DNA from 3 places in the Mycolicibacterium cosmeticum genome. Region 2 is predicted to be linked to each of the others. Evidence: predicted binding sites of a transcription regulator. Region 2 holds the regulator's gene; each other region holds the start of a gene.
The links. Region 2 encodes LexA, which represses DNA repair genes until DNA is damaged. Its sites were predicted from a motif close to CGAACANNTGTTCG; they were not measured.
Positions count from the first base shown of each region.

Region 1: a site for LexA is predicted at 3,469-3,482, ahead of BN977_RS03695 (HNH endonuclease signature motif containing protein). Genes of this name have one in related genera too.
Region 3: a site for LexA is predicted at 4,045-4,058, ahead of BN977_RS23840 (HNH endonuclease signature motif containing protein). Genes of this name have one in related genera too.

Region 1 is NZ_CCBB010000001.1:761,417-769,494, reverse strand. Features, by position in the region: gene BN977_RS03705 (FdhF/YdeP family oxidoreductase) at 1-995, opposite strand, end outside; gene BN977_RS03700 (LysR family transcriptional regulator) at 1,097-2,026, shown strand; gene BN977_RS03695 (HNH endonuclease signature motif containing protein) at 2,058-3,464, opposite strand; gene BN977_RS03690 (glutamine synthetase III family protein) at 3,672-5,849, shown strand; gene BN977_RS03685 (Gfo/Idh/MocA family protein) at 5,978-7,144, shown strand; gene BN977_RS03680 (Gfo/Idh/MocA family protein) at 7,134-8,078, opposite strand, start outside.
Region 2 is NZ_CCBB010000003.1:1,813,971-1,822,048, reverse strand. Features, by position in the region: gene BN977_RS28015 (alpha/beta fold hydrolase) at 1-437, shown strand, start outside; gene BN977_RS28010 (PhzF family protein) at 465-1,166, shown strand; gene nrdR (transcriptional regulator NrdR) at 1,183-1,647, opposite strand; gene BN977_RS28000 (LysM peptidoglycan-binding domain-containing protein) at 1,722-2,264, opposite strand; gene lexA (transcriptional repressor LexA) at 2,513-3,187, shown strand; gene BN977_RS27990 (LGFP repeat-containing protein) at 3,195-5,303, opposite strand; gene BN977_RS27985 (acyl-CoA dehydrogenase family protein) at 5,438-6,595, opposite strand; gene BN977_RS27980 (molybdopterin-dependent oxidoreductase) at 6,693-8,078, shown strand, end outside.
Region 3 is NZ_CCBB010000003.1:973,113-981,190, forward strand. Features, by position in the region: gene BN977_RS23825 (ATP-dependent helicase) at 1-2,391, opposite strand, end outside; gene BN977_RS23830 (TetR/AcrR family transcriptional regulator) at 2,448-3,098, opposite strand; gene BN977_RS23835 (SDR family oxidoreductase) at 3,145-3,942, opposite strand; gene BN977_RS23840 (HNH endonuclease signature motif containing protein) at 4,212-5,543, shown strand; gene htpG (molecular chaperone HtpG) at 5,609-7,531, opposite strand; gene amaB (L-piperidine-6-carboxylate dehydrogenase) at 7,556-8,078, opposite strand, start outside.

The sequences.
Region 1 (8,078 bases), on a different contig from region 2:
TCGAAGCCGGCACAGTGCGCGTCGACGAACGCGCGGTCCACGATGGTTCCCGGCGCGGCGTCCTCGGCCTCCAGCAGCAGCCGGCCCAGCCCCGCGAACAGCGCCATGTCCCCGCCGATGCGGATCTGGACGAACTCGTCGGCGATCGCGATGCCGTGCCCCACGACACCGCGCACCTTCTGCGGGTCCTTGAACCGCATCAACCCGGCCTCCGGCAACGGATTGACGGCAATGATCTTGGCGCCGTTGCCTTTCGCCTTCTCCAGCACGGACAACATGCGCGGATGGTTGGTGCCGGGGTTCTGCCCGGCGATGACGATCAGATCGGCATGCTCGACATCGTCGACGGTGACCGAACCCTTGCCGATGCCGATCGAGTCGACCAGCGCGGTACCCGACGACTCGTGGCACATGTTCGAACAGTCCGGCAGGTTGTTGGTGCCGAAGCTGCGCACCAGCAGTTGGTACAGGAAGGCTGCCTCATTGCTGGTACGGCCCGAGGTGTAGAACAGCGCCTCGTCGGGGGAGTCCAGGGCGGTCAGCTCGTCGGCGATCAGCCGGTAGGCCGCGTCCCAGTCGATCGGCTCGTAGTGGGTGGCGCCCGGCCGCAACACCATCGGCTCGGTCAACCGGCCCTGCTGCGACAGCCAGTACTCGGGCTTGTCGGCCAGTTCGGCCACCGAATGACGGGCGAAGAAGTCCGCCGTGACGCGTCGCTTGGTGGCTTCCTCGGCGACGGCCTTGGCGCCGTTCTCGCAGAACTCGGCCAGCTTGCGTCCGCCGTGCTCTTCGGGCCATGCGCAGCCGGGACAGTCGAAACCGTGTCGCTGATTGAGCCGGGACAGTGCGGCCAGCGTGCGGGCCGGACCCATCTGCTCCAGGCCGCGCCGCATGCTGACCATCACGGCCTTCACCCCGGCGGCCTCGTGCTTGGCGCCGGTGACCGAGACGTCGCGTTCGTCGTAGCTTGCGTCGACGTCTTCGGTACTGGTCATGCCTTCCAATCTAATCCTGTGAACCGACCGCTGGCCGACGATGCAGGCGGTCGGTATTCGGTATTTGACATGCAGTGATAGACGGCGTCTATCGTCAGACGATGGCCGGCGACGTGTTGCTGCAGCACCTGGACTACCTGCTGGCGCTGGCCGCCGAGCGGCACTTCGGCCGGGCCGCCGCGCGCTGCCACATCAGCCAGCCGACGCTGTCGGTGGCGATCCGCCGGCTGGAGCGCGATCTGGGCATCGTGATCGTGCAGCGCGGCCGTCGCTTCGAGGGTTTCACCGAGGAGGGGCAGCGGGTCGTCGCCTGGGCGCAGCGGATCATCGCCGAGCGCGACGAGATGCTCGCCGACCTCGAGCGGATGCAGGGCCGGTTGACCGTCACCGCGCGGCTCGGCGCGATTCCGACGGCGGTTCCGGCCAGTCCGTTCATCACCGCCGAGTTCCTGCACCGCAATCCGGCCGCGTCGGTGCGCATCGAGGCGCTGTCCTCGCGTGAGATCGCCCGGCGGCTGGCCGATTTCGAGATCGACGCCGGGTTGACCTACCTCGATGACGAAGCGCCGCCGGGGACCCGGTCGGTCGAGCTGTACCGGGAGCAGTACGTCCTGATCGCGTCGGTGGACCATCCGCTGGTCGGCCGGCCGGAGGTGAGCTGGGCCGACGCGGCCGGTTTGGAGCTGTGCGTGCTGACCACCACGATGCGTAATCGCCGCATCCTGGACGCGAACATGGCCGCCGAGGGTGTGCACTACCGTCCGGTCGTGGAGGCGGATTCGGTGGATGCGCTGTACGCGCACCTGACGCACGCCCGGCGGGCCACCATCGCGTCGACCGCCTGGCTGCCGCGGTTGGGTGTGCCTGCGGGTTTCGCGGCGCGGCCGATGGTCAAACACGGCCCGAGTCCGGCGATCGGGTTGGTGGTGCTCGACCGGGCCCCGGCATCCATCGTGGCGACGGCCCTCGTCGCCGTGGCCGAGGGCATCGACCTCGGCGCACGCATCGACACCGCGACCCACTTGCTCTGAGTCACGGCCCGGGGGCCGGGCGGGCCGGCATTCACGGGCCGCGCATTCCCGTACCGCCGTGGGCGTGGTCGGTGCCGGTGCCGTCGACCGGCCTCAGGAGCAGCTCGGGCCGGTGCAGATAATTGATCCGCTGTTGGCCATGGTCAAGCCAGGGCGGCGGCTGCCATTCGACCTCGCCGCGACCGTTGATCGTGGTGGTGTAGCCGCCGTCGCGGTGCACCATGCGATTGTCGGGCCCGCACGCCAACGCCATCTCGTCCACATTGGTGTTGCCGCCGTGTGCCCAATCCGCCGCCGCATGATGCACTTCGCTGCCGTAGGCACCGACGGTGCAACCCGGTTTGGTGCAGCCGCCCTCGCGCGCGATGAGCATGATCCGTTGTGCCCGTGACGCGGTACGGCGCGCCCGGAACAGGGCGAGGGCCGACCCGGTGGCCTTGTCGAACACGGCCAGATGATGGTTGGCATGGGCCGCCATCCGGATGACGTCCCTGATGGGCACCTTGGTGCCGCCGCCGGTGACGCCGATCCCGGCGCGGGATTCCAGATCCTGCAAGGTGGTCCGGATGATCACCGAGACGGGTAATCCGTTGAGCTGACCGAGTTCACCGCTCATCAGAGCGATCCGGCCGATGGCGATCAACGCGTCGTGCCGGCGCTGGGCCGGGGTTCGGTGGTCGTTGTCGATCTGCGCCTGGGTCGGGGTGCCGGAGATGCACGGTTCGTCGTCCGCCGGGTTGCACATCCCCGGCGCCGCGAACTTGGCGAAGAGCACCTCGAAGACCGCCGTCGCCTCCGGGGTCAAGTTCGCGCTGGCCGGCGTCATCGCATCGCGGCCCTGCTTGCCGATCGTGACCCCGCGCTTGCGTTCGCGCTCGGCGTCCTCGGGTACGGGTCCGTCCTGATCGAGCAGGAACAAGCGCAGCTCGGCCGTGTCCTTGAGTTCTTTGGGTCCCACGCCGGTGGCGATGCGCACCAGGTCGATCTCGAACTGCTCCCGGGTGGTGGTGTCGACGAATCCCGGCAGGCGGTCGATGACATCCCGCAGGACGTCGACGTGGCCGCCGTTGATGAGCCCGGCGGCTTGCGCGGCGGCGACGGCGGCCAGGGCCGGCTGCAGTGGCTCACCCGTCAACGACCGGCGCGGCCCCAGATCGGCGGTCTCCGCCAGACGGCGGCCGGCCTCGGCGGTGGACAGCCGCCAACGAATGCGCAGCAGCGCGTTCCAGGACTTCGCACCCAGCTCCTGCGGGGTGCCGTCGGCCTGCAGTTGCACCAGCATCCGGTGCGACTGGGCGGGCAGGCGGCAGGTGAGGACCTCGAACTCGTCCATCACGGCCAGCAACTCGGCCCGTGTCAGCGGCTGGAAGTCGCACGCCGCCAAGGCCTCGGAGGCGGCGCGTAAGGCCGCCAACGCCTGGGACGCGGTTGTCGACATGATTCGAACATACGTTCGACCACCGACAGATTCCGCGGGCGTGGGACGGGTGAAACGCAAGTGACGCCAAAGGGCAGCGTCTTTGCCAAAGTAAGGATCGCGCGGGCCTGTTACAAGCGAATCGCGTCCTTGACGCGTACGTAACAGATTTGCCATCGAAGGTTCCTACCGTGGGTCGGTCAAGCACGCGCAGCGATAGGAACTCCATTGAGTGGTAATGCCGTCCGCCTCCAGGCGATCACCAACGTCGAGGGCTACGTGCCGCCGGCCATCAGCTTCGACCCGACCGAAGCCCCGGGCGAGATCTTCGGGTCCAACGTCTTCACCAAGGCCGAGATGCAGTCCCGGCTGCCGAAATCCATCTACAAGTCCGTCGTCGCGACCATCGAGAAGGGCGCGAAGCTGGATCCGGCGATCGCCGATGCCGTCGCCGCGGCGATGAAGGACTGGGCGCTGGAGAAGGGCGCCACCCACTACGCGCACGTGTTCTACCCGATGACCGGATTGACCGCCGAGAAGCACGACAGCTTCCTGGAGCCGGTCTCCGATGGCCAGACGCTGGCCGAGTTCGCGGGCAAGACCCTGATTCAGGGTGAGCCCGACGCCTCCAGCTTCCCGTCCGGCGGCCTGCGCTCGACCTTCGAGGCCCGCGGCTACACCGGTTGGGACGTCACCAGCCCGGCCTACATCCTGGAGAACCCGAACGGCAACACGCTGTGCATCCCCACGGTGTTCGTGTCGATGACCGGTGAGGCGCTGGACTACAAGACCCCGCTGCTGCGCAGCCAGCAGGCGATGGGCACGCACGCCGAACGGATCCTGAAGCTGTTCGGGCACAAGGACTTCGACCACATCGTGTCGTTCTGCGGTCCCGAGCAGGAGTACTTCCTGGTGGACCGGCACTTCTTCCTGGCCCGTCCGGACCTGATCAACGCCGGCCGCACGCTGTTCGGTGCCAAGCCGCCCAAGGGTCAAGAGTTCGACGACCACTACTTCGGCGCCGTCCCCGAGCGCGTGCTCGGCTTCATGATGGACACCGAGCGCGAGCTGTTCAAGCTCGGCATCCCGGCCAAGACCCGGCACAACGAGGTCGCGCCCGGCCAGTTCGAGATCGCGCCGATGTTCGAGCGGGCCAACATCGCCGCCGACCACCAGCAGCTGCTGATGACCATCTTCCGCAACATCGCCAAGAAGCACGGCATGGAATGCCTGTTCCACGAGAAGCCGTTCGCCGGAGTCAACGGCTCGGGTAAGCACGTCAACTTCTCCGTGGGCAACGCGCAGTTCGGCAGCCTGCTGGTGCCGGGTGACACGCCGCACGAGAACGCCCAGTTCCTGGTTTTCTGCGCCGCCGTCATCCGCGCCGTGCACAAGTACGCAGGGCTGCTGCGGGTGTCGGTCGCCTCGGCCACCAACGACCACCGCCTCGGAGCCAACGAGGCCCCGCCCGCGATCATCTCGATCTTCCTCGGTGCCCAGCTGGCCGATGTGTTCGAGCAGATCGCCAAGGGCGCTGCTACCTCGTCGAAGGGCAAGGGCAGCATGATCATCGGCGTCGACACCCTGCCGGAACTGCCGACCGACCCGGGCGACCGCAACCGCACCAGCCCGTTCGCGTTCACCGGCAACCGGTTCGAGTTCCGGGCGCCGGGTTCGGGGCAGACCATCAACGTCCCGATGATCATCCTGAACACGATCATGGCCGATTCGCTGGACTACATGGCCACGGTGCTGGAGAAGGCCGTCGCCGACGGCACCGACTTCGACGCCGCGGTGCAGCAGCTGCTCACCGACATCATCACCGAGCACGGCGCGGTCGTGTTCAACGGTGACGGCTACTCCGACAACTGGCAGATCGAGGCCGCCGAGCGTGGCCTACCGAATCTCAAGACCACGCTGGATGCCATCCCCGAGCTGATCAAGCCCGAGGCGATCGCGGTGTTCGAGAAGTACGGCGTGTTCAACGAGCGGGAGCTGCACAGCCGCTACGAGGTGCGCTTGGAGCAGTACGCGCTGACCATCGGTGTGGAGGCCAAACTCGCCCTGGAACTGGGGACGACCGTCATCCTGCCCGCCGCGATCCGCTACCAGACCGAGCTGGCGCAGAACGTGGCGACGCTCAAGGCCGCCGGCGTCGAGCCGGATCTCACCCTGCTGGAAGGGGTTTCGAAGCCGATCGCCGAGTTGTCGGCGGGGCTGGCGACCTTGAAGGCGGCGCTGGCCGACCACTCCGCGGAGTCCGCGCTGGACGAGGCCAAGCATGCCCAGTCGGCACTGCTGCCCGCGATGGAGGCGGTGCGTGCCGCGGCCGACGCGCTGGAAGGCGTGGTGGCCGATGACCTGTGGCCGCTGCCGACGTACCAGGAGATGCTCTACATCCTGTAGGCGATTGCCGGTTTGTGCGGTTTCATCCGCGGCGCGCCGACGTCCGCGGATGGAACCGCACAAACGCGTGCACCGACTTTGTCTTAACGTATGGACATCACTACACCGGGGTGGCTACCCTTCGGACGATGAGCAGCAGCACGCCCGTCGGCATCATCGGCTTCGGATGGATGGGCCGCGTCCACGCCCAGGCCTATGCCAGGGTCCGGCACCACTACCCACTGCTGGAGCGATTCCCGGAACTGGTGGCCATCGCCGACGAGGTTCCTGGTCGTGCCGACGAGGCAGCCCGGCAGTTCGGTGCCCGGAAAGCCGAAACCGCTTGGGCCGCTGTGGTCGCCGATCCGGTGATCGAGGCCGTCAGCGTCACCGCGCCGAACTTCCTGCACCGCGAGATCGGCACCGCGGTTGTCTCGGCCGGTAAGCACCTGTGGATCGAGAAGCCGGTGGGGCTGACCAGCGCCGACGCGCTGGCGGTCGCGCAGGCCGCCGATGCCGCCGGTGTGCGCACCGCGGTCGGCTTCAACTACCGCAACGCGCCTGCGGTCGAGGCCGCCCGCGAGCTGATCGCTGCCGGTGAGCTCGGCGCGATCACGCACGCCCGCTTCTACTTCCTGTCGGACTACGCCGCCCATCCCGACGGCGCGCTCAGCTGGCGCTTCCAACGCGACCACGGCGGCAACGGGGTGTTGGGCGATCTGGCCTCGCATGCCGTGGATCTGGTGCACTACCTGCTGGGCGGCGTCGAGTCGGTGATGGGCGATACCGCCATCTTCATCCCGGACCGTCCGGTGCCCACCGGTGCGACCAGTGGGCATCAGCTGGCCTCCGGCGGGGTGCGGGACAGGGTGGAGAACGAGGACTACGTCTTCGCGCAGCTGCGGCTGAAGTCGGGCGCCCGTTGCTCGGTCGAGGCCAGTCGGGTGGCCGTCGGTGAGCAGAACGCATACGGATTCGAGATTCACGGCACGGCGGGTGTTGTCGGCTGGGACTTCCGCCGCATCGGTGAGTTGCGGGTGGGTGCCGGCTCGGTGTACCAGGATCAGCCGGTCACCACTCGCCATGTCGGACCGGGTGATGGCGAGTACGCGGCCTTCCAGCCCGGTGCGGCGATGGCCATGGGCTATGACGAACTCAAGGTCGTTGAGGCGCAACGCTTCCTGCAGTCCGTACAGGCCGGCAAGCCCGTCGGTGCGACCATCTGGGACGCGGTGGCAGCGGCACGGGTGATCGAGGCGATCACCGAGTCGGCGCGCGCTGGTTCGTGGGTGAATCCCAGCCCGCTCACCCCGTAGCGCGCAGCTGCCTGCGGATCTCGTCGGCGACCTCCAGCGTGGCGATCGCGTACCGCAGCGGGTGGATTTCGGATTCGGTGCGGCCCTGGGCGATCAGCCTGGCTGCCTCCACGGCGGCGTAGTGCAGGCCGTCGGTTTGCACGCCCGGCTTCTCGTCGTACCGCAGTACGCGGCCCGGAGCGCTCGGGTGTCCCTTGTGTCGGGTGAGCGTGAACGGGCCCGGCATGAAGAACGGTCCGTCGATGTGCAGCGTTGCCTCGCGCCCGGCGATGACGGCCGCGGTGGGGGTGTCCGACAACATGGTGGTATGCAGGACGGCCAGGTTGCCCGCCGCATCGGACAGGGTGGCGGCGATCTGGCCGTTGAGACCGGGTGCGGCATCCTGGCCGTGGGCGCGCACCGAGGTGAAGCCCGCGGAGACGAACTGGGCGAACGCGATCGGATAGGTGCCGAGGTCGAGCAGTGGGCCGCCGGCCAGGGTGGGGTCGTAGATGCGGTGCTCGGGTGTGAAGAACTCACCGTGATCGGCGAGCACGGTGCGGATCTCCCCGAGGGCGCCATCGTCGAGGAGTTGACGGATGACATCGAATTTGGGCAGGAACTTTGTCCACATTGCCTCGCCGGCAAAACGATTCGCGCGTTCGGCGGCCGCTGCGATGTCCCGCGCCCCGTCGGCGTCCACCGCGATCGGCTTCTCGACGAGCACGTGCTTGCCGGCCTCGAGTGCGGCGATGGCGTTGTCGCGATGGCTCGGGTGCGTCGTCGCGACGTAGACGATGTCGACGTCGGGATCGCCGAACAGCGCCTCGTACGTACCGTGTGCCTTCGGCACGGACCATTGCGCGGCGAAGGCTTCCGCGCGGTCGGCGCCGCGGGAGCCCACCGCCACGATGCGCTGGGTGGTGTACGACAGCAGCGACTCGGCGAAGCGGTG
Region 2 (8,078 bases):
TGCTCAACGACCTGCCCGAGCCCACCGCGTCGTCGGCGTTCGCGCGGACCTTGCGGGCGGTGGTGGACTGGCGCGGCCAGGTGGTCACCATGCTGGATCGATGTTATTTGACCGAATCGGTTCCGGTTCAGCTCGTTTGGGGCAAGCACGATTCGGTGATCCCGGTCAGCCATGCCCACCTGGCCCATTCGGCCATGCCCGGATCACAGTTGGACATCTTCGACGGGTCCGGGCATTTTCCGTTCCACGACGATCCCGACCGGTTCGTCGCGATCGTCGAGCGCTTCATCGACTCGACCCAGCCGGCCCGCTATGACCAGGACTTGCTGCGCGAATTGTTGCGTTCGGGCATCAGCGAGAAGGCGATCAGCGGGCCGCTGGACACCCGGGTGGCGGTGCTCGACGCGATCGGCGGGGACGAGCGAAGCGCCACCTGACGCGCGATCACGCCTACGATCGGGTGCATGGCGGTCGACGTGAGCGTGCTGCGAGTGTTCACCAATCCCGAAGGCGAGTTCGGCAATCCGCTCGGCGTGGTCGACGCCGCGGCCGTCGACCCGGCCGACCGGCAGCGGGTGGCCACCGAATTGGGCTACAGCGAAACAATTTTCATCGACGTGCCCGCCCCGGGCGCGACGACGGCGAGCGCGCACATCTTCACCCCCGCCGTCGAACTCCCGTTCGCCGGGCATCCGACCGTCGGCGCGGCGTGGTGGCTGCGCGCACGCGGCATCCCGGTCCGGACCCTGCAGGTGCCGGCCGGGCTGGTGCAGGTCGAGTACCGCACCGACGACGCCGGCGCGGACCTCACCGTGATCAGCGCGCGGGCCGAATGGGCGCCCGAGTTCGCGATCTACGACCTGGCGTCGGTCGACGACGTGCTGGCGGCCGACCCGGCCGACTACACCGGCGATGCCGAGCACTACATCTGGGCGTGGACCGACGCCGCGCCCGGCGAGCTGCGGTCGCGGATGTTCGCCCCGAATCTGGGCATCGTCGAGGATGAGGCGACCGGCGCGGCGGCGGTCCGCATGACCGACTATCTCAGCCGGGATCTGCACATCATCCAGGGCAAGGGGTCACTGATCGACACCTGGTGGGATCCGCAGGGCTGGGTGAAGGTCGGCGGGCGCGTCGTGCACGACGGCAATACGCTGCTGGACTGACGGAACAGGTGGATGGTCAGCCGGGGCTGCTCACCCGGCGGTGAGCGCGCAGTTCGGCGATCTCGCGCTCGAAGTCTTCGGCCGAGCTGAACGACCGGTATACCGAGGCGAACCTCAGGTAGGCCACCTCGTCGAGCTCGCGTAGCGGTCCGAGGATGGCCAGTCCGACCTCGTGGCTGGGAATTTCGGGTGAGCCCGCGGCCCGGACGGCGTCCTCCACCTGTTGGGCCAGCAGATTGAGTGCGTCGTCGTCGACCTGGCGGCCCTGGCAGGCGCGGCGCACGCCCTTGATGACCTTCTCGCGGCTGAACGGTTCGGTGACCCCGCTGCGTTTCACCACGGCCAGCACGGCGGTCTCCACGGTGGTGAAGCGGCGGCCGCATTCCGGGCACGAACGCCGGCGGCGGATGGCCTGGCCCTCGTCGGTCTCACGGGAATCGACGACACGGGAATCCGGGTGGCGGCAGAACGGACAGTGCATCACCGCTCCTTCGCCGTGCCGCATGTCGACCAGATCGAACGCCTCCGAGCCTACCTGCACCACGCTCGGGCAGCTCAGCCGATCGGCGCAATGAGGGTCTGGCCGGCCAGCACCGAGCTCGAGTCCAGCTTGTTGAGCTCCTTGATGCGGTCCACCACGGAGTTCACCGGCGCGTCGGGCGCCACCCGCTGCGCGACGTGCTGCAGCGTCTCCCCTGCCTCGACCTGGACGACCGAGAGCCGGGTGGGCACCTGCACCGCGGTGTCGCCGACGCCGCCACCCACCTGGGCGACCAGACCCAGCCATACCGTGATCGCCGCGGCGATCAATGCCAGCACCACCGTGGTGACCGGGGTGATCGGGCGTCGGCGGCGCGACGCCCGCGACATCAGCACGCCGGTGCCCCGGTAACCGAACGCCGCCCCTGCCGGCCGACGCACCTGGGGCCGGCGGCGGCGCACGACGACGTCACGCGGCAGCGGCCACACCTCGGCTGGGGCGGGCCGGCGGACCGCCACCCGGGCCCGGCCGAACTCACGGTCCTCGAACGCAGAATCGAAGCGGGGATCGAACGCATCATCGAATTCGGTGCCGAATCGGGTGTCCATGACGGTCATCGTTTCGCCTTTCCTGGGGTTTCCTGCCGGTCGTTCGCTCTTGTGTTCGAAGATAGTCGATCAGGTGTTCGATCGGTAGAACATGTGATCGAACTGTTGCAAACGATAAAGGCACCCACCGACAAGTCTGAGATGTCACACAGGTCGCACAGGTCACTTCAGCAACAAGGGCCACAGACCGGCGCCGATGCCGACACGCCTCGAACACATGTTTGATTAATGTAGGCGGTGCGACTAGATTCGGCGCCATGAGCGAGCACACCGACACCCCTGAACCGCGGTCGGGCCTCACCGAGCGGCAGCGCACGATCCTCGAGGTCATCCGCGCGTCGGTCACCAGTCGCGGGTATCCGCCCAGCATCCGCGAGATCGGGGACGCGGTCGGTCTGACGTCCACGTCATCGGTGGCACACCAGCTGCGCACCCTGGAACGCAAGGGCTACCTGCGCCGCGATCCCAACCGCCCGCGCGCGGTGGACGTCCGCGGCGCCGACGACGCGGTGACCCCGATCGTTGCCACCGATGTCGCCGGTTCCGATGCCCTGCCCGAGCCCACCTTCGTGCCGGTGTTGGGCCGGATCGCGGCCGGCGGGCCGATCCTGGCCGAGGAGGCCGTCGAGGATGTCTTCCCGCTGCCGCGCGAACTGGTCGGCGAGGGCTCGCTGTTCCTGCTGAAGGTGGTCGGCGAGTCGATGGTGGACGCCGCCATCTGCGACGGCGACTGGGTGGTGGTCCGGCAACAGAACGTCGCCGACAACGGCGATATCGTCGCAGCCATGATCGACGGTGAGGCCACCGTCAAGACCTTCAAGCGGACGCGCGGTCAGGTCTGGCTGATGCCGCACAACCCGGCGTTCGACCCCATCCCCGGCAACGACGCGGTCGTGCTGGGCAAGGTTGTGACCGTCATCCGCAAGATCTGACGGGCCCTCAGTCGGCCCGGACGAATCCGTTCGTCACGGCGAATTCCTCACTGGCGAACCAGATCTCGGCCGGCGTCTGGTCGTAACCGGGCGTTCCCGGAGTCCAGTACAGGCCGGTGCCGGTATCGGCCTTGACCAGGTAGCCGTCGGGTGCGCGGAACGGATCACTGCCGGCCGGCCGCACCGAGGTGCGCGCCGGGTCCGGCTCCTCGATCTGGATGGCCGCGTGCCGCCCGCTGGGGAAATCGGGTTCATAGGTGGAGCGCGGAATGGGCGGCAGACCCCCCACCAGGCTCACTCCCGTCGTCGGCGGTTCGCTGTCGGTGTCGGCCGCCGGTTCTGCGGTGGGTTCTGCGGCGGCTTCCTCCGGGGCCTCGGCCGGGACGTCGGATTCGATACGCGTCGGCGCCGTGTCGACGAAGTCGGCGTCATCGCCATCGTCGTCGGTGTCGGGGGCGTCGGGGGCGTCTCCGGCTCGGGGCACCGACAGCGCCCACGGGCTCTGCGGCGAATATCCACCGGGTTCCTGGCCGAAGCCGGCCGGGCCGCTCTCGTAGTCGTCGGGCTCGTGCGAGTCGTAGCCGGCCTCATCGAACCCAGCCTCATCGAACCCGGCCTCATCGAATCCGGCCGGGTCGCGACCGGCCCTGTCGAAATCGGCCTGGTCATATCCGGCACCGTCATAACCGGCGTGCTCGTAACCCTCGTGGTAACCGGACTCGTACTCGTCGTAGTGCTCGCCGGCGAACTGGTCGGCGCGGGAACGCCGATTGCGCAGCACCGCCACCACGATCAGGCCGATCAACGCCAGCAGCGGGATCAGGCCCAGCAGCCACCACCAGCTCCACGTGTACCACTTGTTGCCGTTGTCACCGGTGGGCTCGGCGGCCGGTGCCTTCGGCGCATCCGCGCCGGGCACCTCGAGTCCGGCCAGCTGCGACTGCAGGTTCGCGGGTTCGGTGGTGAAGGTGTGCGTCGCCCGATTCCAGGAGATGCTGCCGCCGCTGAACTGCTGGCTGATGACGTCACCGTTCTCGGTTTGGTCGCTCTTGGGGGCGCCCAATTCGCCGGTCGCCCCGCCGAGTTTCTGCCAGGCGGCGTTCATCGCCCCGCGCACGATCACCGCACCGAAGTCGGGCGTCCAGAAGATGACGGGTTGGTCCGCGGCGGCGAAGGGCACGAAACGGCTGGCCGGCGCCAGTCCCCCGTCGGCCTCGCTGGCCGTCGGGAATCCCAGGTCGCCGGTCGGGCCACCGACGCTCTCGTATTTGGCCAGCACCTGCCCGGTCACCACATTGGCACCGGTGGCCGGGCTGTAGAAGATCTTGCCGCCGGCGAAGTTCTGGCCGACGCCGTCGGAGCCGATCGCGTACTGCCCGCCGTCCGGGGCACCCAGCGGGCCGAGCGCACCACCGGCCGCGCGGCGCGCCGCGGCGATCTCCGAGGTGGCGTCCGAGGGCACCTCCAGCCCGGCCAGCTGGTCGGCCAGCTCGGGCGGGGTGGTGGTGAACTGCTTGGTCTTCCGGTTCCACGACACCTCGCCACCGGTGAACTGCTGGGAGATCACGTCGCCGCGCGAGGTCTCGTCCCCGGACGGCACCCCGAGCACCGCGGCCGAACCGCCGAGCTTGTCCCATGCGGCGTTGATCGGCCCGCGCACCACCCGCGCCCCGTTGTCCGGGGTCCAGAAGATGACCGGGTTGTCCGCCGCGCTGAACGTGGAGTTGCGGCTGTCGGGTGCGCGGCCGGGTCCCTCGTCGATGGTCGGGAAACCCAGATCGCTGTCGGCCGGCCCGCCGAGGGACTGGTACTTGTCCAGGATCGCGCCCGTCATGATGTGCGCACCCGTCTCCGGGGTGAAGAAGATCTTGCCGCCGGCAAAGTTCTGCCCGAAGCCCGCGCCGACCGCGTAGACGCCGCCATCCTTGGCGCCCAGCGGACCGGTGTCACCACCGGCGCCGTCCCACGCTGCGCTGATCGCCGCATCCGCGTCACTCTCGGGTGTGGCGAAAGCGGGTGCCGCGTACAGCACCATGGCTGCCACCAGCACCGGCCCCGCCAACCCCAGCAACGCACGCCCGGCGGCGGTGCGCAGCCGGGTTCGCTGCCTGGTCATCAGTCCTCCCGATCTCGTGCAAACCCCACGAAAGTATCGCTTTCGTCAACTCTGCGTCAGCGGGACGCCATCTCGTGGGATATCGCGACCTGTACCGGAAGCGTGTCGGACGGCCGCGCGCCGCCCGGGGGCCGTCAAACGCCCAGGCCCCGGCCGATGATCTCTTTCATGATTTCGGTGGTGCCGCCGTAGATGGTCTGGATGCGGGAGTCCAGGAAGGCCTTGGCGATGGGGTACTCGCGCATGTACCCGTAGCCCCCGTGCAGCTGCAGGCAGCGGTCGACCAGGCGCACCTGCGCCTCGGTGGAGTACCACTTGGCCATCGCCGCCTGGTCCACGGTCAACTTGCGGTCCAGATGCAGCCGGATGAACTCGTCGACCATGATCCGCACCGCGGTGGCCTCGGTGGCCAGCTCGGCCAGCACGAAGCGGCTGTTCTGGAAGCTGCCGATCGGCTTGCCGAACGCCTTGCGCTCCTTGGTGTACTGCAGCGTGGCTTCCAGCGTCGACTCCATCGCCGCGGCGGCCATCACCGCGATACTGATCCGCTCCTGGGGCAGGTTCTGCATCAGGTAGATGAAGCCCATCCCCTCCTGGCCGAGTAGGTTCTCGGCGGGCACCACCACATCGGTGAACGACAGCTCGGCGGTGTCCTGCGCCTCCAGTCCGATCTTGTCCAGATGCCGGCCCCGCTCGAAGCCGGCCATGCCGCGCTCGACGACCAGCAGGCTGAACCCCTGGGCACCCTTGTCCGGGTCGGTGCATGCCACCACGATCACCAGATCGGCGTGGATCCCGTTGGTGATGAACGTCTTCGATCCGTTGAGGACGTAGTGGTCGCCCTGCTTCACCGCGCGGGTCTTGATGCCCTGCAGGTCGCTGCCGGTGCCGGGTTCGGTCATTGCGATCGCCGCGATCAATTCCCCGCTGCAGAATCCGGGCAACCAGCGCTTCTTCTGCTCGTCGGTCGCCAGCTCCAGCAGGTACGGCGCGATGACGTCGTTCTGCAGGGTGAAGCCAAGGCCGCTGTGCCGTCCCGCGGTCGTCTCCTCGGTGACGACGACGTTGTAGCGGAAGTCGGGGTTGCCGCCACCGCCGTACTCCTCGGGCACGGCCATCCCGAGAAAGCCCTGCTTACCGGCCTCGCGCCAGACCTCCCGGTCGACGATCTTGGCCTTCTCCCACTCCTCCTGGAACGGCGTGGCATGCCGCTCGAGGAACGCGCGGTAGGACTCGCGGAACAGGTCGTGCTCCGGTTCGAACAGCGTGCGCTCGAACTTGATGACGCCCATGGTGTGACCTCCGGTACTGGGATGTGCGGTGTGGCGCCCAACATATACCAACCAGATGGTTGGTCGACCGGTCAGGGCATCCCCCTAGGATTGGTGCGTGTCCCGCGCCAGCCTCGCCCACTGGGGTGCCTTCACCGCAGTGGTGAGCGACGGCGATATCACCGCCGTGACACCGCGCGCCGGTGACGCCGACCCGTCACCGCTGCTGGCCAACCTGCCGGGCTCGCTGCGGCACCGGGCGCGCATCACCGGACCGGCCGTGCGCCGTGGCTGGTTGCGCGACGGACCCGGTCCCAGCACCACGCGCGGCGCCGACGAGTTCGTCGCGGTGTCCTGGGCCGAGCTCACCGAGCTGCTGGCCGCCGAACTGCGCCGGGTCATCGACAGCCACGGCAACGAAGCGATCTACGGCGGGTCCTACGGCTGGGCCAGCGCCGGGCGGTTCCACCACGCCCAGAGCCAGGTGCACCGATTCCTCAAACTGCTCGGCGGCTACACCTCGTCGCGGCACTCGTACAGCCTGGGCGCCACCGGCGCCATCATGCCCCGGGTGGTCGGCACCCATGACGACCTGTTCAAGCGCTCCACCCACTGGGACGTCATCGTCGAACACACCGATCTGCTGGTGTGCTTCGGCGGGATCGCGCTGAAGAACACCGGCATCAACCACGGCGGCACCACGGCACACCCGGCGCGCGACGCCCTACACCGGTTCCGGGCCCGCGGCGGGCGCATCGTGTCGTTCTCACCGCTGCGCGACGACATCGAGGGCGAGTGCGTCTGGCACGCACCGGTACCCGGCACCGATGTGGCGATCATGCTGGCGCTGGCCCATGTGCTGGCCACCGAGGGCCTGGCCGACCGCGGCTTCCTGGACACCCACTGCGTCGGCTACGACCGGTTCGAGCGCTATCTGTTGGGCACCGACGACGGCGTGCCGAAGTCACCGGCGTGGGCGTCGGCCATCAGCGGTATCGCCGCGCAGGACATCACCGCGCTGGCCCGCCGGATGGCCGCCAGTCGCACCCTGGTCACCGTCAGCTGGTCGCTGCAGCGCATCCGGCACGGCGAGCAGGCGCCCTGGATGGGGCTGACCCTGGCCGCGATGCTGGGCCAAATCGGGCTGCCCGGAGGCGGATTCGGGCACGGATACGGGTCGATGAACGAACCCGGCCTGGCCCCACTGCGGGTGCGGCTGCCCGCGCTGCCGCAGGGCCACAACCCGGTGTCGACGTTCATCCCGGTCGCAGCGATCAGCGATATGCTGCTGCACCCCGGCGAAGACTACGACTACAACGGGCTGCGACTGACCTACCCCGACATCCGGTTGGTGTACTGGGCCGGCGGCAATCCGTTCCACCACCACCAGAACATCCCGCGGCTGCGCCGAGCCCTGGCCCGGCCGGACACCATCGTCGTGCACGACCCGTACTGGACCGCGATGGCCAAACACGCCGACATCGTGGTGCCCTCGACCACGGCC
Region 3 (8,078 bases), 840 kb from region 2:
CACGATGGGGAAGTCCGGGTACTTGCGCGCGATATCGAGCAGTTGCGCGGCGCGTTGGCGTTGATGCCACAGCGGTGAACGCTTGCCGGGATGGCGCCGCGGCAGCAGCAGCGCCCGCGCCGCGCACTCGCGGAAGCGGGACGCGAACAGCGCCGACCCGCCCACCTCGGCGGTGACGATCGGCTCGATCTCGTCGGCGTCGAACACGAAAATGTCCGGCCCCGGCGGCTTTTCGTCGGTGTCGGGCAGTCGCACGATGATGCCGTCGTCGGAGGCGGTGGGTTTCTCGTCGATCCCGTACCGCTCGTGCAGCCGGCGCGACACCGCCAGCGCCAGGGGGCCGTGTACCCGCAGCCCGTACGGGGAGTGCAGGATGATCCGCCAGTCACCCAGTTCGTCGTGGAAGCGCTCCACCACCAGGGTGGCATCGGTGGGCACCACGCCGGTGGCCTGGCGCTGCTCGTCGAGCAGCTGCCACAGGTTGTCGGTGGCGAAGTCGTCGAAACCCGTTTCCCGGCAGCGCACCTCGAAGTCGTCGCGGCCCAGGGCGGCCAGCTCGCCGGTGAACCTGCCCACCGCAGCACCCAGTTCGGCGGGGCGGCCCACGCTGTCACCGCGCCAGAACGGCAGCCGGGCGGGTTGCCCGGGCGCGGGCAGCACCATCACCCGGTCATGGGTGATCTCGGTGATCCGCCAGCTGGTCGCGCCCAGCGAGATCACATCACCGGGACGGGACTCGTAGACCATTTCCTCGTCGAGTTCGCCCACCCGAGAGGGCTTTTCGGTGGCCAGGTAAACGGTGAACATGCCGCGGTCGGGTATCGACCCACCGGAGGTGACGGCCAGTCGCTGCGCACCGGGCCGCGCGGCGAGGCTGCCGTGATCCCGGTCGTACACCAGGCGGGGGCGCAGCTCGGCGAATTCGGTGGACGGGTACTTGCCGGACAGCAGGTCCAGCGTGGCCTCGAACGCGCTGCGCGGCAGCGTCGCGAACGGCGCGCTGCGCCGGACGGTGTCGAACCAGGCGTCGGCGTCCAGCGGCTCCAGCGCGGCCGCGGCCACCGTGTGTTGGGCCAGGATGTCGAGCGGATTGGCCGGCACCGCCATGGTTTCGATCTCGCCGGCCTGCATGCGGCGCACCGTGACCGCGCAGTCGATCAGGTCGGTGCGATGGTTGGGGAACAGCACGCCCTGCGAGATCTCGCCGACCTGGTGGCCGGCCCGTCCGATGCGCTGCAGCCCGCTGGCCACCGACGGCGGCGCCGACACCTGGATCACCAGGTCGACCGCGCCCATGTCGATACCCAACTCCAGGCTGGAGGTGGCCACGACGGCCCGCAGGCGCCCGCTCTTGAGGTCGTCCTCCACCGCGGCCCGCTGTTCCTTGCTCACCGAGCCGTGGTGCGCGCGGGCGAGCAGGTTGGGCGCGCCGTGGCTCTGGCCGCTGGCCATCAGCTGGGCGGGCGCCCCACCGCCCACCCTCGGATTGTGGGCCTCGGGTAGCTCGATGCCGTTGCGCTCGGCGTGAATCTCGTTGAGCCGTGAGGTCAGTCGCTCGGCCAGCCGCCGGGAGTTGGCGAACACGATCGAGGATCGATGCGCCTCGATCAGGTCGACGATGCGTTCCTCGACATCCGGCCAGATCGAGTTGTCGGCCAGATTGGCCATATCAGGCACCGGTACCTGGACCTTGAGGTCGAAGGTCTTGTCGGCGGGCGGCGCGACGATGGTGGCCGGGGCGCACCCGGCCAAGAACCGCGCCACCTCCTCTGGTGGGCGTACCGTCGCCGAGAGTCCGATGCGCTGTGCGGGCGTGTCCAGCAGGGCGTCCAGCCGTTCCAGCGAAAGTGCCAGGTGCGCGCCGCGTTTGGTGCCGGCGACGGCGTGCACCTCGTCGACGATCACGGTGTGCACGGTGGCCAGCGTGTCGCGGGCCGACGATGTCAGCATCAAGAACAGCGACTCGGGGGTGGTGATCAGCACGTCGGGGGGTTTGGTGATCAGCGCGCGGCGCTGCTGGGGCGTGGTGTCCCCGGACCGCACGCCGACGGTGATGTCGGGGGCCGGCTGACCGAGGCGTTCGGCCACCCGCGCGATCCCGGTGAGCGGGGTGCGCAGGTTGCGCTCGACGTCGACGGCCAGCGCCTTGAGCGGTGACACGTAGAGCACCTTGGTGCCGTGACCGGGCACACCGCGGGCCAGCCCGTCGATGGCCCACAGGAACGCCGCCAGCGTCTTACCCGATCCGGTGGGCGCGATGACCAGGGTGTGCTTGCCGTCGGCGATGGCCGACCAGGCCTGCGCCTGCGCGGCGGTGGGCGCGGGGAAGGTGCCCGTGAACCACTGCCGGGTGAGCTCGCTGAACCGGCCGAGTGGATCGGGTGTGGCCATTCGTCCATAGTGCCGGGTGGGTCCGACAAGTCGGCGATTCGCATCGAATGCGCTCGTCAGCGGGCGTCGGGTGCCACGGCGACGGCCAGCGCGGCGGGGATGCCGGGCACCCGGCCGATGGCGTCGAGCAGGGCGTGCGCGCAGGTGTCGGCGACGAACTCGCCGTCCAGCGTCGGGTCGAGCACCCGCTGGCGGCAGAACTCGAAGGTGAATGCCAGCCAGCCGTACACCGTGACCCGCAGATCGCGGGCCAGTTCGGGGGTGGGCGCATCGCCGCCCGCGTCGGTGACGGCGGCGATGATGCGGTCGGCCTGACGGTCGTTGTCCAGTTCGTCGATGCCGCGCAGCACCGGGTCGGCCCGGCCCATCCCCATATAGGCCGCCCAGGCGCCGTGCGGATGCTCCTCGTCGTAACGCAGGTAGGCCAGCACCCCGGCGCGCAGCTGGTCGAACAGGCTCTGCCCGGGTTCGGGCGCCTTGTTGGTGGCCTCGAACAGGCGCTCACCTTCATTGCGGACCACCGCGGCGAAGAAGGCACGTTTGTCCGGGAAATAGTGGTACATCAGCGCGCGGGAGATCCCGGCCCGTTCGGCGATCTCGTCGATGCGGACCTCGTCGTAGGGCCGCTGCCCGAACACCTCGGCGCCGAGGGCCAGCAGCTCGGTCCGCCGGTCGTCGGGGGACAGGCGTCGCCGGGAGGCACCCATGCGGGAATCGTAATGGGCATGTGTCCAACAGTGACGCGCGCCCGCGTCACCCACCCAGCGTGCGCTGATACCGGCGCATCCCGGCGATCCAGCGCTCGTAGTCGGCGCCCTTGCCGCGGTACATGTCCAGCACCGCCGGGTGCGGCAGCACCAGGAACCGGTCGTCGCGCACCCCGGACAGCGTTGCGGCGGCCACCTGCTCGGCGGTCAGCACCTCACCTGCGGTGGTGACCGCGGCACCGGCGACCCGGGTGGCCGCATCGGCGGAGTCGGTGATGCCCTCGAGCAGCGGCGTGGCGACGCCCATCGGGCACACACAGGTGACACCGATCCCGTTGTCGCCGTAGGTGATCGCCAACCACTCGGCGAAGCCGACGGCGGCGTGTTTGGTCACGGCGTATCCGGCCGCACCGACCTGGGTGAGCAGGCCGGCGGCCGAGGCGATGCTGACGAAATGGCCGCTGCCGCGCTGCACCCACTCGGGGACGAGGGCGTCGGCGGCGCGGATGTGCGCGCGCAGGTTCACCGCCAGGATGCGGTCCCAGTCGCTTTCGCTGCCCAGGCCGGGCGCGCCGATGACACCGGCGTTGGCGACGTAGATGTCGACGGGCCCGAAGGACGCGCGCGCGGTGTCGATCAGCGTGGCGACACCCTCGACCGACGCGGCGTCGCCGCGCACGCCCACGGCCCGGTCGCCGATCCCGTCGGCGGTCGCCGCGGCGGCGTCACCGTCGAGGTCGCCGGCCACCACCGATGCCCCGGCCCCGGCGAACGCCTGGGCCAGCGCCCGCCCGATACCCGATCCCGCCCCGGTGATGACGGCCACGCTGCCCTCGATCCGCATGGGATCTGTCTACCGTACGAACGGGTGTTCAGGTGCACCCGGTTCTGAGCCGGACAGGCGTGCGGCAGCGCCCTTGCGCCCGATCCCCGATAGGCGTACGGTAGAACATACGTTCGAAACATGGTCTCCCGTGATCGCCACTCACGGGCTTTGCCGCGACTGACGGTCGCCGAGGGTACGACGGTCCTTTTCGAGGATTGTTCGAACCAATGTGCCTAGCTGATACCTGAAATGTCCCCTTGTCTATAGGTATTCGAAAGGTTCCCGGCATGGACGCTGCCGATGTCGACGCTTTTGTGGATGCGTTGATCAACGATCTCGCGATGACCCCCACCCCGGACGACGAGGCTGAGCGCACGTTGTTCCATCTATTGCACCGTCCCCGGCGGGTGGTTGATGACAAGTCACTACTGACGGTGTTGGCGGCAGCGGTCGCCGCCCGGAACCTGCTCGACCATGTCATCTCGTCCGCCACCGCAGCGGCCGAGCGGCTCCGAATCCCGGCGCGACGGCACCTGCATTCGGCGACTGATCTGCTGACCGCCCTCGGCGTGGCCCCCGCCGCGGCAGCTCGGGCGGTCCGAGTGGGGCGCGCGGCGCACACCCTGCCCGCACTCACCGCCGCCCAGCGCCTCGGCGGGATCGGTATCGAGTTCGCCGACGCCGTGGGGCGCGGGATCGTCCACATCGACAAGCGGACCCCGCTGTCGGAGGAGGATCGTGCGGGGGTTGTGCGGAAGCTGATGGTTCAGGCCACCCCCGCAGACGTGGCGAAGAAGGCCCGTGCCATCGCCATCGATCGGGCCGCGGCACTTCCCGCCGAGCAGTGCACGGTACCGGTCGCTGAGAACGCCGACCTCAACGAGATGACGTTGGCGCACAACGACGACGGCCGGTTGAGCGCCACACTCGACCTCGACATCCTCACGGGCGAGGAACTGCGCGCCGCGCTGGATCCGCTGTGCCGGCCGGTGCCGCTGCCGGACGGATCCCCGGATCCCCGCCCGGTGGATAGGCGGCGCGCCGACGCATTCGGGCAGCTGCTGCGCACCTACCTGTCGCACTCGGCGCGCCCGATGTCCGGTGGCGTACTGCCGCACGTCACCCTGATCCGTTCCGCCCCCTCGCAGCCGGCGACATCGCGGGGTGACCGGGTGGACGACCTCGGATTCGGTGGCCCGGTCAGCCCCGTGACCGCGGAGCTGATTTCCTGCGACTGCACCCGGACGTCGGTGACCGTCGACGGCGCCGGTGTGCCGCTGGACGTGGGGCGCAGTGAGCGGCTGTTCACTCCCGCGCTTCGCAAAGGGCTGGCCGTCCGCGATGGTGGTTGCGCGTTCCCCGGCTGCGGACGACCGGTGTCGTGGTGCGACGCCCACCACATCACGCCGTGGGCGCTCGGCGGGATCACCAGCCTCGACAACGGCGTGCTGTTCTGTCGTCGGCACCACACCGTGATCCACCACAGCGACTGGCAGGTGTACCTGGGCTCGGACCGTCACCCCTGGTTCATCCCACCCCGTGAAGCGGCCGGTCCCGAACCGGCGCATCTGCGCTCACACGCACGGCGGACCATGACCGACCTGCCGGCCGCCGCATAACCGTCGGACGCACCTTGACAACTCCACAGTGACCCCGCGTCGGCGGCGAGTGACGAGATGGTCGGCTAGAGAGTCTTGGCCAACCGGTCGGCGAGGATGCTCGCAAAGCGTGCCGGATCGTCGAGTGAACCACCCTCGGCGAGAAGTGCGGTGCCGTAGAGCAACTCGGCGGCATCGGTGAGCCCTTCGGCGGAATCCGCGAGCGCCTGGCGCATTCCCGTGACCAGTGGATGGTCGGGGTTGAGCTCCAGGATGCGCTTGCCGACGGGCACGTCCTGTCCCGACGCGCGGTACATGCGTGCCAACTGCGGGGTGATGCCGAAGGTGTCGGTGATCAGGCAGGCCGGCGATGATGTCAGCCGCGTCGACAGCCGCACCTCCTTGACGTGCTCGTCGAGCGTCTGTTGTAGCCACGCCAGCAGATCGGCGAAGTCCGGCCGGTCGGAGTCCGAAGCCGAGTCGTCCTTGGCGCCCAGGTCGACTTCACCCTTGGCCACCGACTGCAGCTTCTTGCCTTCGAACTCGGGGACCGTCTCGACCCACACCTCGTCGACCGGGTCGGTGAGCAACAGCACCTCGTAGCCCTTGGCCTTGAACGCCTCCAGATGCGGTGAGCGCTCCAGCAATTGGCGGGATTCACCGGTCGCGTAGAAGATCTGCTCCTGGTCTTCCTTCATCCGCCCGACGTAGCCGGCCAGGGTGGTCGGAACGTCCTCGGAGAACGTCGAGGCGAACGACGACAACGCCAGCACGGTGTCGCGGTTGTCGGCGTCGGAGAGCAGGCCCTCCTTGAAGGCGCGGCCGAACTGCGTCCAGAAGGTCGCGTAGTCGTCGGGACGGTTGATCTGCAGGTCCTTGATCGCCGCCAGCACCTTCTTGGTGAGGCTGCGCCGGATCACCTTGATCTGGCGGTCTTGCTGCAGGATCTCGCGGGACACGTTGAGCGACATGTCCTGCGCGTCCACGACACCCTTGACGAACCTCAGGTATTCGGGCATCAGTTCGTCACAGTCGCCCATGATGAACACGCGCTTGACGTAGAGCTGTACACCGGTACGCCCGTCACGGTTGAACAGATCGAACGGCGCTTGCGAGGGGATGAACAGCAGCGCCTGGTATTCGAAGGTGCCCTCGGCCTTCATCGTGATGACATCGAGCGGCTCATCCCAGGCGTGTGCGATGTGCCGGTAGAACTCCTGGTACTCCTCGTCGGAAACCTCGCTCTTGGGCCTGGCCCACAGCGCGGTGCGGGAGTTGATGGTCTCGGTCTCGACCGTGACGGTCGGTTCGGCGGCGTCCTCGGCGGCGTCCTCTGCGGCGGGGACCGTCTTCTCGACCTCCATCCGGATCGGCCAGGAGATGAAGTCGGAGTACTTCTTGACCAGCTGCCGGATCTTCCACGGTGCGGTGTAGTCGTGCAACTCGTCGTCGGCGTCCTCCGGCTTGAGATGCAAGGTCACCGACGTGCCCTGCGGGGCGTCGTCGACGGTGGCGATGGTGTAGGTGCCGTCGCCGCTGGACTCCCAACGGGTGGCGGTGGTTTCGCCGGCTTTCCTGGTCAGCAGCACCACGGAGTCGGCCACCATGAATGTCGAGTAGAACCCGATGCCGAACTGGCCGATGAGGTCGGTCGCCTCACCGGCCTGCTGGGCCTCGCTCAGCTTGCGGCGCAGCTCGCCGGTGCCGGACTTGGCCAGCGTGCCGATCAGGTCGACCACCTCGTCCCGGGACATGCCGATACCGTTGTCGCGGATGGTCAGCGTCCGGGTCGAGGCATCGGGATCGATATCGATGTGCAGATCCGACGTGTCGACGTCCAGATCCTTGTCCTGGTAGGCCGCCAGTCGCAGCTTGTCCAGCGCGTCGGAGGCGTTGGAGATCAGCTCCCGCAGGAACGAGTCCTTGTTGGAGTAGATGGAGTGCACCATCAACTGCAGCAGCTGACGTGCCTCGGCCTGGAATTCTCTGTGTTCGACCTGCTCGCTCACATCGCGGATTTTACAAACCGCAACTCAGCCGAATTGGACACCCTGAGCGAGCGGCAGCTCGGATGAGTAGTTGACGGTGTTGGTGGCCCGGCGCATATAGGCCTTCCACGAATCCGAACCCGACTCGCGGCCACCCCCGGTCTGCTTCTCGCCGCCGAACGCACCGCCGATCTCGGCGCCCGAGGTGCCGATGTTGACGTTGGCGATCCCGCAGTCCGAGCCGTCGGCCGCCATGAACCGTTCCGCCTCGCGGATGTCGGTGGTGAAGATCGCCGAAGAAAGACCTTGCGGCACGGCGTTGTTGAGTTCGATCGCCTCGTCGAGGGTGTCGTAGGTCAACACGTAGAGGATGGGGGCGAAGGTCTCGTCGTGCACCACCGCGGTCTGGGCGGGCATCCGCACCACCGCGGGCCGCACGTAGTACGAACTCTCCCCGAGATCGACGCGCTCCCCGCCGACCACCTCGCCACCGTCGGCGCGCGCCTGCTCCAGCGCACCCACCATGTCGCGGTAGGCGCGCTCGTGCACCAGCGGGCCGACCAGGGTG